Regions from separate parts of the Cellvibrio japonicus Ueda107 genome, predicted to be linked through region 3. Evidence: predicted binding sites of a transcription regulator. Region 3 holds the regulator's gene; each other region holds the start of a gene.

Region 1 (4,212 bases), 210 kb from region 3:
CAATGCGTTCCTTGATGGCAGACTTAACACGCCAGGTATTATCAGACAACTTGTCAAAATAGCGATCCAGGCGGTCCTCTGTCAGACCGCGAATCACAGAAAGGCGGTCATATTCCCCCTTGCGCGCCTGCTCTAACACGGTAGAGGATAAATCCGTAGCAATCACCTGCACCGGACGGGACAAATTACCCATCTGCAATCGCTTGTATTCCTCCACCATCATACTGATGGAATAAGGCTCTTGTCCCGAGGAGCAGGCGGCAGACCAGATACGGATTGGGCCAAACATGCGGTTGTTGGGAACCATCAATTGCGGCAAAAGAGTGTTACGCAGGTATTCATAGGGGTAGATGTCGCGAAACCAGAAGGTTTCGTTGGTTGTCATGCAATCAATGACTTGCTCACGCAACTTACGGTTAAAGCCCTGTTTAAGCACTTTAACCAGCTCGCCAAACGAATGCAGATTGTTTTCCTCCAGGATGCGACGAATACGGTTAGTCACCAGGTATTGCTTGTTGTCGCCCAGCGATATACCGCAAGCGTCCTCAAGAAACTGGCGAAACTGGTCAAACTCTCCCGGATCAATACGATCGCGAGGGTTAGGCTGACCAAAGGGGGGGGATTTGTTAATCATAAAAATCCAAAATCAGGATTACCACCTGAACACCGGGAGCATCCGCTCCCGGTATCGCGACCTATACAGGTTGATCAGGCGCCTGGTTGAACCGCAGGCAAGAGGCTCTCACCGGTCATTGCCAATACACGATCATTGACACGACGGGCCAGCTCATCCGGGTGGAACTTGGCAAGGAAATCATCCGCGCCAACCTTGCGCACCATCGCCTCATTAAACACCCCACTCAGGGAGGTGTGCAAAATAATATGCAGGTTTTTAAGCTCAGGATTATTGCGCACTTCGGCAGTAAAGGTATAACCATCCATCTCCGGCATTTCAATATCGCAGATGATCATAATCAATTCACCGTAGGGGTCCTTACCTTCCTTCAACAAGCTTTTAAGGTACGCCAGCGCTTCGGCACCATCCTTTTTCAGGGTTGTGCGAATCCCCATACCCTCAACGACACGCTGGATCTGCTTGCGCGCAATGGTTGAGTCATCAACGATAAGGACATGCCGCTGTACCGCGCGCTCGGCAATGCCATCCTGGATGACGCCTGCACTGACCTCTTCGCGGATTGGCGATACTTCAGCCAGGATTTTCTCAACATCAATAATTTCTACTAACTGGCCATCGACCTGGGTCACAGCGGTAAGGTAGTGCTCCTTACCTGCCCCCTTGGGTGGCGGGTGTATATCTCCCCAGTTCATATTCACAATTCGCTCGACCGAACGAACCAGAAACCCCTGGGCGGTACGGTTGTATTCAGTGATGATGACAAAACAACTTTCTATATCTGGTAGCGCCCGCTTACCAATCGCCAGATTCATATCCATGATTGGCAAGGTTCCACCGCGAATGTGCGCTACACCGCGCACAACGGAACTACGACCGGGAATAGCATTCAATTGCGGACATTGCAGGACTTCTTTGACCTTGAAGACGTTAATGCCATAAAGCTGCTGTCCCCCCAAACGGAACAGGAGCAGCTCGAGACGATTTTGACCAACCAGCTGGGTGCGCTGATTGACACTATCCATTACGCCAGCCATGTAGCTACCTCATTGATAGGGTGGGAAGAGGCCCCAACCAGAAACCGGGATACCGGCATAGTCTTTGCTTTTTTACCACTATCACCGCTTAGCGGCCTTAAAGCGTCAATCTTTAGCGATATACCGCTGCTGGCGACAGCTCTCTGATATACCACCGGAGAAGTTCAGTGACGCCAATTCTTACCTAGAGAGAATAGGACAAAATATGGAACTTCCTAGTTTTTATAAAACTTTCTTTGCCGCCAAGGCCAGTATTGGCCGGCAGCGGCAGCTATTTGCCGCACTCTTCATCAGTTTGGTGTTTTTATGCTCTAGCCCCGATAAAACCCAGGCCTCAGTGGTAAATCATCACTTCTACCCATTGGCAGAACTCAAACAGGATACAGCCAATTTTTTGACATCCTATTACCAGCATTTAGGAAGTCTGGAGGTGAGTGTCGGCAACCTGGATAGGCGCTTGCGCCTGAACCGCTGTAACGATCCAGTTGAATTTACCCCGCGCGACAGCTCGGGCACTGGAGGAAATATCAGCGTACAGGTGAAATGCCAGACCCAAGGTGGCTGGACTTTACATATCCCTGCGCAGGTTTCTGTATTCCGCTCTATTCCTGTCGCCATGCGCGACCTGGCTCGCGGCGAGCAAATCTCAGCAAGTGACATTCAATGGGAAACTATCAACATCAGCCTGCTGCGCCAAAGCTATCTTCTTGAAACAAAAGAAATTATTGGTCTGGAGGTCAAACGCAACATCGGTTTGGGAAGCCCGTTTCTGAGCGCATCCCTGGATGCCCCCAAGGTCATATATCGCGGTGAAACCGTCGACCTGGAGTCTTCCGTCGGCGGTATTAACGTCAGTGCCAGCGGCACGGCCCTGGCGGATGGGCGCCTCGGACAAAAGATACGGGTAAGAAACAACCAATCCGATCGCGTAGTAACAGGCACGGTTGTTGCTTCAGGAAAAGTCAGTGCACGTTAACAGGCCAATCGCGCAACAGGATTTTGTAAATAAGTTGCTAAAGTATTTGCTAAAGCGGCCGATAGCAGAAGTAAGCGCCCTAAAATCCGTCTCGGACAAGCCAATATCAAGGCTTCCTGGAACGGCCTGGCCGCAACAGCAAGACATAGCAACTGAAATACACTGGGGAAACACATGAACTTTGATACCAACAACAGCATAGGCGCCCTGGGTTCCAAAACAACCCGTGGCAAAGTCTCTGCCCCGACTACTGAGGGCAAATCCACCACGCCGGAAAAGGCAGCTGCCCGCACGGATATCGGCGACCAGGTTGTCTTGAGCCAGGAGGCGCAAAGCGCTGGCCGCCTGCAGGCCAAAATCAACAGCCTGCCCGATGCCAACCTGGAGCGAGTTGCAGAAATTCGTCGCGCCATTGCCGAAGGCCGATTCGAAATCAATCCTGAACGCATAGCCGAAAACATGCTCAACCAGGAAGATTTATTGAATTAACAGGGGCTAACGCACCCTCAGGTACTGCCCCCCAGTCATTGCCTGTGGAATAAAACCCCATACACAAAACGCAGAGGTTGCTATGTCTCTTGATGCTAACCAATTGCGCCAGATGCTGGCGCAGGATACCGACGCTGTCCATCAGCTCAAAACCCTGCTTCTGCAGGAGCGCGATTTACTTCCCAGCCGCAACCACGATCAACTGAGCCAAATCCTCGAACAAAAAACGGTATTGGTTGACCAGCTCAACCAACACGCCCAGATTCGCCAGCAACTCCTGCGCACATTGGGACTGCCAGAAAATGCCGATGGCTGGGATCTGTTTCTGCAGCGCAATAGCCTCACCCTGTCGCTGCGCGACGGCTGGAAACAATTAATGGAAGATGTTGCCGAGTGCAAAGCACTCAATGAAATCAATGGAAAACTTATTGCCCGCTCACGCCAGACACTGGATCACCTGCTCAACCTGCTGCGCGGCAAGGCACCCGCACCGAGCCTCTACACGGCCAATGGCGAGCAAACCCAGCAGAGCCACTCCCATACCCTCGCTAAAGCCTGATCCACTTTCTGCTGCTAATCCATGCCCTGTTGACAGCCCCATTGCCAACAGGGCAACACAATCTGCGCTAACGCCTTGGATTCTCACGCAAAACTACCTACAATGCCGTCTCTTTTTTTCCTGCTCCGGTAGCTCAGTTGGATAGAGCAGCCGCCTCCTAAGCGGCAGGTCGGACGTTCAAATCGTCTCCGGGGCACCATCTCTCAATAGCCTGATTGGCCGGCAAAACACTCGCGGTGCAACTCCCATGAATCTGGTGCTTCTCACAGAACAAGACCTGGAGTCCAGTCATGGCAACCTCTGGCGAGCGCGCATCCGGGATGTCCGTCGCTACTCCCATATCACCCGTATCCACGGCGCCAAGGTGGGCGATAGCCTCAAGGCCGGCATCCTCAATGGCCCCATAGGACAAGCACAAATACTGCAACTAACCGATCAGGAGATTCTGGTTGAGCTAAACAACCTGGAGCTGGTATCGCCACCAGCGCTCCCCCTGACACTGATGCTGGGGCTACCG
Region 2 (4,212 bases), 240 kb from region 3:
AATACGCGCCACCAACAAGGTACGGGTAGTCATACCCGGTCTTGGGCGGTTAGCTCAGTTGGTAGAGCAATGCCCTTACAAGGCATGGGTCACAAGTTCGAGTCTTGTACCGCCCACCACGATTCACCCACAAAGTAAATCGTAAATCTGAACGCAGCGGACCGGTAGTTCAGTCGGTTAGAATGCCGGCCTGTCACGCCGGAGGTCGCGGGTTCGAGCCCCGTCCGGTCCGCCACTTTATTCAGGTTGATTTATCTGACGACCTGCAAAAAGCCGAGCAAGCCCCCTACCCGGGAACGCAGCTCGGCTTTTTTGTTATGCAGACATGGTAAAAATCCTAAACTGAGTTCACGCGCAACAATAAAAAAAGAGGCGTTTCCGCCTCCCTTTACTTTTCGTTCTGTTTACTGCCTAAGCAATCTGCCTTTCAGTATCCCATCAAATCATGGGTTAACCATCACGAATTAGCTACTCTTCGCTGTGAATGGCAAACGATCCAAAATGCCATCCAGGAAGCTTCCCGTTGAATTCAAACTGCGCACAATAGCTTCCATCGCCTGGAACTGTGACATCAGCCGTGCCCTATAGGCTTCACTACGACGCTCTAATGCCTCTTCATCTTTACCAACTCTGGTGATATCTCTATTAATAGAGTCCTCACGCTCTTTGATAACACCAGATGACTTCAGATAGTCATTGATCAGATTGCTCATGGTGCCCGAAAAACCACGCGAAAAAGTGACACTACCCGAAGTAGTTCCTGGCTCAATCGTCATGGTCAAACCTTCTGCCGGACTACCCAGTGCCGGTAAGAGCACGTTGCCGTAACCAAAAGCGGCAACACCGCCGACAGTACCTGCAACATCTTTACCTGATACACCGGTAGCAACACTCAACCCCAAATCCGCCAGGTCGTCACTGGCTTCGGTAATATCAATACGGGTGGATGAGCCATAAGCATCAGAAATGAATTGTAATGTCCCAGTGTCTGCATCATAGCTAACCGCCAGGGACGCACGCGCTTCCTTCACATTGGAATCAAGGTTAATCAGACTTTGCAGATCCATGGCTAACTCAGCCCCGGAAGCGTATACCTTGTCACTTGGCAAGCTAATCAAATTGGTTTCTATACCATCGACACGCATCTTAAAGCTGTAATCTTTTCCGGTAGTATCCAGAGGAAAAGTTAATTGGAGTTCATCACCTGTCAGCTTGCCTTTGGATGGCTGCTGGCTGATCACAACATCATAGGTACCGGGCTTGGTATTAGCCGTATATTTGGTGATGTCAATCTGTGCAGTTGAACTACTGGTTTTGGGAACAAATAAATCACGCACCAGATCAAAATTGTTATCAATAGCTGCACGAAAACCCGTATTGCCTTCGTTTTCAATAATTTTTAATGAACCATCCAGCTCTGTGCGGATACCCAGATACGAAAGGTTGGTAAAACCACCGCTCAGACCGGCAACCGACGATGACAATATATTGCGGATACCCTGCACAAGATTTTTTGCCAAGGGGTCAGTACGCAAACTACCGTAGTCTTTTTTCTCGGCATCAAACCCTACCAGTTTTTCAACTTCTGTTTTAAAGGTGTTATAAGCTGTGACAAAATCGCGAATAGCAGTTTCCGCGACGGTTTTATCCTCGGTGATATTGATGGTTATCGTTTCTGTGGTAGATGCAGCGAAAAGATCGAACTCCAGCCCTTCTACAACATCCTTAACCTGGTTGGACTCTCGACTAACCAGCAGGCCATTTACACGAATTTTTGCGTCCAAACCGCCCTGTTGTTGAGTGAGATTCTGGGTGGACTCATTAAAACTAAAACTGGACAAACCCGAAGAGCCGTCGGCCTCTGCTACAGAGATTTCAATTTCATTTTTGGCACCAGATTTCGCCGTTAACAGCAATTTATAACTGCCACCATCACTCACAATACTGGCGCTCACACCAATACCGGCTTTGTTAATAGCGTCGCGCAACCCCATCAATGAATTATTGGAGTCATCAATAACAATTTCTGCACCGGTTTTCGTAGAGTCAACACCAAAGCTGGTAAGGTCATCGTTCCACTCACCCAATCGAATGGTGAGGGTGCCCTTGCCTATCGGCGCATTCATCGAAGCGAACGTCCCCGAACTCAACGATTGGGCCTGGGCAATCTGCTCGACTTTCAGTTGGTAATCTCCCGCATTGGCGGAAGCATTCAGTTTGGTGATGCTGAGCAAGGAGGTGCTGGGTAGAGAGACGGCCTTGGCATTAAAGGTATCCGAGCTGCCCAATGCCGCTGCTGCACTTTCCAGCTTGGCCAGTGAGCTGCGCAACAGGCCGTAATCGGAAATCTGGGTCTCAAGCAGGGTTTTACGTGTTGTAAGACGCTGGGTCTGGGCGGCCTTGTTGATTTCAACCAGTTGATTGGTTAATGCATTGGTATCGATACCAGAACCCGTGCCCAGGGCACTGATAATACTGGAACCTGTCGCTGCATTCGTACTGTTGGTTGTCGTTACCATGGATACCTCCCAGGCATGGATTTACCGCTTATCACATTGTTTAGCGGCTGCACACGCATAAACTTTAGCCGATTTTGCCGCTTTTTTTTCACAAGTCCTTACTATTCGGTGACACGCCTTAAATTATAACCAAAAGCCACGGAAAACATTTTTAATATAACCAGGGCCTCGAACAAAAAACCGCAGTCAAGCTGCGGTTTTTTGTTGATCACCGGGCGATTAACGCAAAAGTGACAACACCTGTTCAGGTCTGGCATTTGCCTGGGCCAGCATCGCAGTAGCGGCTTGCTGTAGCACCTGGGCCCGGCTCAATGCTGCAGTCTCCGCAGCAAAGTCCGCATCCACGATACGCGAACGAGAGGCAGAGGTTTTTTCCGAGATATTAGCCAGGTTGGACATGGTAAAGTCCAATCGGTTGTTGATCGCACCCAACTGCGAGCGAGCATCATTGATGGTCGCCAAGGCTTTATCAATCACACCGATTGCCTTTTGCGCACCGGCTACCGTATCGATACTGATAGAGGCAATAGCGGTTCCAAAGGCTCCCTCAGCAGTCACATTTGACTCAAGCAAACCAATCGTTGCCGGTACAGCGTTAGCGCCCAGCCTGATGCTGATTGGAGCTCCGTTGACACTGGTCAGTTTGATACCACCAGGCACTGTCTCTGTCGTAGCACTAATAGTGGTTGCCGCACCTGTACCTGACTGGATTTGCAGAGTAGCGGCGTTCAAGTTCGCCAAGCCATTGTTGGTACCATCGACACCGAAGGTAATCGCCGCGGCATTCCCCTCAAGTACCACACGGGTTCCCAGCAGGGTCGCACTAATGCCGGTAACATCTTTTTTGGCATTAAATGCATTTACAATATCGCCAATACTGGTGGCACCGTTAATATTGATCGGTTCACCGTTCATCAACAGCGCGGATGTAATCGTAGAAAGGTCAACACTGCCAAAGTCCAGGGTTGTTGCCGAGAAAGCTTCTGCAGTAACACCTGTATCAGCCTGGGCAGCATTTATTGCAGCGATTTTCCCGGCAAGGCTATTGGTATCCTTATTGGAAATCACTACGCCATTGATCGTTAAGTCGCCCACATTCCAGGCAACGTTAGGTGTCGTGATACCGACACCTTCAACCTGGCCAGCATTGGTATTTTCGCGGAAACCCAATTGATCCAGTTGTGCCAGGGTACCGGTTGAGCCACGGGTAATGGTGATGGGATCACCGTGTTTGGACTCCAGCACCAGGCGACCATTATACGCCCCTGCCACTGTACCGCCGGCATTACTGGTATCTGCAACTGTCAGTGACTGTACATTCTGGGCGGCAATACTCAAGCGGCCGCTTTCCGTCACCATGGCATTCAACAAACCACCGCTTTCCGCATTAATTTTTTCTACCAGTTCATCCATATTCTGGGTATTTGTTACCTGGATGACGCTGGTAGAGCCATCCAGTTTGGTGATTGTCACTTCAAAGACATCGCCGTTCTCCAGAACACCGGTGCCAACACCCGTACCGGTTGCCTGGGCGTAGGTAGATGCAGCGACACCCAGCACGTTGGTGTTGATATAACCCAGCAATTCATCCCAGGTATCCGAAGCACCATCAAAGGTTTCCAGGGCTTTGACGATGGACTGGCCGTTGATCAGTACATCATTTTCATTCAATACCAAGGCAGGAGGACCTGCC
Region 3 (4,212 bases):
ATGAGGCCAACTCCCTGGACATGGTACTGCGCAGCCTGCGCCACTGTTCTCTGGTGCTTATTGATACCGCCGGTTTCCGCCATGGTGACCCCCACCTCAAGGCGCAGCTGCATGCGCTGGCAGAGCTGAAGCAGGTCAATACCTATCTGGTAATGTCTTGCAATAGTCAGGCACAGATGTTGAAAGCATCGATCCATGCCTACGGCGCAGCGCGCTTACAGGGCTGCATCCTGACCAAATTGGATGAAACTGCCAGTATGGGCGAGGCGTTAGGGGTTGTTATGCAGAGCCGGTTACCGGTTGCCTATACCACCGATGGACAAGATATCCCTAAAAACATAGAAGTAGCCCGTGCCCATCAATTAGTATCGCGGGCCGCAGCGCTACTGAAGGCGAATCCCGCCTCGGCAGTGCTTTAAGGGTGTTAAAAAATTGAACAAGTTGATTAGAGTTTGGTTATAAGTGATTAATTTTTCTGGGAAATAAGAAATTAATCGGGCAGCTTTTTAATCTCTAACTATAATCAGTTCACATTTATACCCGGTAAAAAAACTCCCGGCGAGCAGGGTTCTCGCATGATGTTTAAACCTTGATGGGTCAAGAGTGATGAGTCAAATGCGGCCAGTACAAGTGATCGCGGTCTCCGGCGGAAAAGGCGGGGTAGGCAAGAGTAATATCTCTGTCAATCTGAGTATTGCCCTGGCAGAGATGCGCCGCCGCGTAGTGTTGCTGGATGCTGATCTGGGGCTGGCCAATGTCGATGTGCTCCTGGGCATCAAGGCCACTCATACCCTGGCTGATGTACTGGCAGGCACCCATAGCCTGAGCGAAGTCCTGGTAACCGGGCCTGGCGGTGTCAAAATTGTACCCGCGTCTTCTGGTGTCCAGCGTATGGCGGAGCTCAGCGCTGCCGAGCATGCTGGATTAATTAATGCTTTCAATGAGTTATCTGATCAAGTTGATGTATTGGTGATAGATACGGCAGCGGGTATTTCCGATACCGTCATCAGTTTTGTACGCGCCGCCAATGAAGTCGTTATTGTGGTTTGTGATGAGCCATCTTCTATTACCGATGCCTATGCCCTGATCAAGTTGCTCAATAAAGAATACGGCATGATGCGTTTTCGCGTGGTCGCTAACATGACTCGCACTGCGGCAGAAGGCCAGAATATGTTCAATAAGCTCAATAGTGTCTGTGAGCGTTTTCTGGATGTAACCTTGCAATTCGTTGGGCAGGTTCCCTTTGATGAAAACGTACGTAAAGCCGTGCAAAAACAAAAAGCGTTGCTGGAATTTGCCCCTGCCTCGAAGGCTGCGGTAGCGATTCGCAACCTTGCCCAGGTGGTGGATCGCTGGCCATTGCCAAGCTCTCCTACCGGTCGCCTGGAGTTTTTCGTCGAGCGCTTGCTGCTCGCTGCCAATGCGCGCTAGCCGGTACTCGGAGTCAATTGAAGCGTGCGAGTTATGAAGGTGCTGGGTAATGGCCGCAGTCAACGGTTTAACCATGTACGATAAGAAGCAGTTTCTCGATAATCCCATCAATGTCGAAGACTATGCGCCTTTGGTAAAGCGCATTGCTTACCACATGATGCTGCGTATGCCTGCCTCGGTGCAGGTGGAAGACCTTATCCAGGCCGGCATGATCGGCCTGATCGAAGCCTCACAAAAATATGATGCCTCGCGCGGGGCCAGTTTTGAAACCTATGCGGGTATTCGTATTCGCGGGGCTATTGTCGATGAAATGCGCCGTGGTGACTGGGCTCCTCGCTCCGTACATCGCAATGGTCGGCGTATTTCACAGGCCATGGCCGCCGTCGAGGCGCGCACGGGGCGCGATGCCAGTGACACAGAAATTGCGGCTGAACTGGATGTCGGCCTTGATGAGTATTATCAAATGCTGCAGGACTCCTCCGGCAGTCGCCTGTTTAGCTACGAAGAAACCTTCGGGGAAGAGGACAGCAATATTGATGGCTCTGATCACAGCAGTGTCTTTGCCAGTCCATTAGAGAGTATCCAGCGGGATGGCCTGAAACGTGCGCTGGCGGATGCTATCGCCTTGTTGCCCGAACGTGAGCGCCTGGTGCTGGCGCTTTACTACGATGAAGAGCTAAACCTGAAGGAAATCGGTTTGGTATTAGGTGTGAGTGAGTCCCGCATCAGCCAGATTCACAGCCAGGCAGCGGCGCGTTTGCGGCAAAAAATGACGGCTTGGCACAATCCCTGAACAATGCGGTTTGCACAGGGGCAATGCAGTTTGATGGAAAAGTGTGCAGTCGCCTGGTTCAACAGGTGTAAAGATGGCAAACCGGGCTACTGCCGAGAGGTTTTGGGCTATGATTGGCAGCAAAAGTTGATATTTTCCGCCAGCGTGGCTGGCCTAAGTGTCAACGCCGACTAGACTATGAATAAACGAATTTCCCGCCAGGGTGAGTGGAGGTTGCATTGGATAAGAACATGAAAATCCTGATTGTTGATGACTTTTCGACAATGCGACGGATTATTAAAAATCTGCTGCGCGATTTGGGGTTCTCCAATACCCATGAAGCAGATGATGGTGTTACAGCGCTGCCAATGCTGAAAAATGGTGATTTCCAGTTTTTGGTAACCGACTGGAATATGCCGGGAATGACAGGTATTGATTTGCTTAAAGCAGTGCGCGCAGATGAAAAATTGCGCAGCCTGCCAGTGTTGATGGTCACCGCAGAAGCCAAGCGCGACCAAATCATTGAAGCAGCCCAGGCTGGCGTTAATGGGTATGTGGTCAAGCCGTTTACTGCACAGGCGCTCAAAGAAAAAATCGAGAAGATTTTTGATCGCGTAGGCTAGCCTGTCGCACACCAACAATACATTAAGGCACTGCAATGGCATCCGACATTCATGTATCTGCCCATACCGAGTTTATTTCGGAGCTGAAAGAATGCGCCAAGCTCCTCGCTGACAAGTTGCACCATAGTGACTATGAGGCGGCCTCGATACTGATCCAGGCGCTGACCAAAACCCGGGATCAGCATATCTTCCAATCTGTCGGGCGCCTTACCCGCGGTTTGCACGATGCTATTGTCAATTTCAATGTTGATGCCGACCTGAGCAAAGAACCTCCCAAAATTGCCAACTCCGATATCCATGACGCTACCAATCGCTTGAATTACGTTATGGAATTAACGCAAAAGGCGGCGGAAAAAACCATGGATATGGTTGATGAGGCCGCCCCCATTGCAATGAACCTGGGGCAAGAAGCATCCAGTTTGCGTACTGAGTGGGCGCGTTTAAAGCGTCGCGAGATGACCGCCGATGAATTCCGCCAGCTCTATGAGCGCATGGACGGTTTCCTTGGGCAAATGGTCACGGGTACCGGACAGCTCAGTAAGAATTTGCAAGATATCGTTTTGGAGCAGGGGTTTCAGGATCTCACTGGCCAGGTACTTAAGCGAGTCATTGGTTTGATCAATGATGTTGAAAAAGACCTGGTTACCCTGGTTCGTATTGCGGGACAGGTGGAGGAGGTTACGGGCCTGGTCAATGATGTTGAACAGGATGAGCAGGATCGCCTGATCGTTCAAAAACGTAAAACCGAGCCGGAAGGCCCTCAAATAAATAAAGAACGTGCCGATGTAGTTTCCGGGCAGGATGAGGTAGATGACCTCTTATCGAGCCTGGGCTTTTAATATCCCACCCTGGTCGGGTTTCAATAAGCCTCGCCATAAGCGGAGCAACACAAATCAGGGTTATGAGGAACAATGAATGAGTTTTGGTGACGACGAAGATATTCTTCAGGACTTTCTGGTAGAGGCGGGTGAAATTCTCGAACGCCTTAACCAGCAGCTGGTAGACCTTGAACAGCGACCTGAAGATAAAGACCTGCTCAATGCCATCTTCCGTGGGTTCCACACGGTTAAGGGCGGCGCAGGTTTTCTGTCACTTACTCCTATGGTGGAATGCTGTCACGTCACCGAGAATTTGTTCGATATATTGCGCAACGGAAAGCGCACAGTCACGTCTGAATTAATGGATGTGGTGCTACAGGCACTGGACATGGTAAACCAGCAGTTTGAGCTGGTTTCCCAACGTGAGGCATTGCCTCCGGTTGATCCGACTTTAATTGCTGCACTTGAGCGTTTGGTTTCTTGTGCTGATCTGGTGGAAGTTGCACCGGCATCGGTGGTTACGCCTGCACCTTCTCCGGCTCAGGGAAAAGCAGCACCGGTAGCTGAA

Evidence for each region. Region 3 encodes FliA, which starts transcription of late flagellar genes. Its sites were predicted from a motif close to TAAAGTTATNNNNNNNNCGGCCGATANCC; they were not measured.
Region 1: CJA_RS09425 (chemotaxis protein CheV) is a predicted target of FliA. The motif match lies at 1,758-1,786, and genes of this name have one in related genera.
Region 2: fliD (flagellar filament capping protein FliD) is a predicted target of FliA. The motif match lies at 2,558-2,586, and genes of this name have one in related genera.

Annotation. Positions count from the first base shown of each region.
Region 1 covers NC_010995.1:2,254,669-2,258,880, forward strand. Annotated here, with positions in the region: gene CJA_RS09420 (CheR family methyltransferase) at 1-634, opposite strand, end outside; gene CJA_RS09425 (chemotaxis protein CheV) at 709-1,671, opposite strand; gene flgA (flagellar basal body P-ring formation chaperone FlgA) at 1,877-2,647, shown strand; gene flgM (flagellar biosynthesis anti-sigma factor FlgM) at 2,822-3,136, shown strand; gene CJA_RS09445 (flagella synthesis protein FlgN) at 3,219-3,695, shown strand; tRNA gene CJA_RS09450 (tRNA-Arg) at 3,818-3,894, shown strand; gene CJA_RS09455 (16S rRNA (uracil(1498)-N(3))-methyltransferase) at 3,943-4,212, shown strand, end outside.
Region 2 covers NC_010995.1:2,232,325-2,236,536, forward strand. Annotated here, with positions in the region: gene CJA_RS19050 (cytochrome c-type biogenesis protein) at 1-33, opposite strand, end outside; tRNA gene CJA_RS09330 (tRNA-Val) at 44-119, shown strand; tRNA gene CJA_RS09335 (tRNA-Asp) at 159-235, shown strand; gene fliD (flagellar filament capping protein FliD) at 465-2,519, opposite strand; gene CJA_RS19855 (flagellin N-terminal helical domain-containing protein) at 2,739-4,212, opposite strand, start outside.
Region 3 covers NC_010995.1:2,469,319-2,473,530, reverse strand. Annotated here, with positions in the region: gene flhF (flagellar biosynthesis GTPase FlhF) at 1-419, shown strand, start outside; gene CJA_RS10410 (MinD/ParA family protein) at 607-1,431, shown strand; gene CJA_RS10405 (RNA polymerase sigma factor FliA) at 1,481-2,224, shown strand; gene cheY (chemotaxis response regulator CheY) at 2,443-2,826, shown strand; gene CJA_RS10395 (protein phosphatase CheZ) at 2,862-3,665, shown strand; gene CJA_RS10390 (chemotaxis protein CheA) at 3,742-4,212, shown strand, end outside.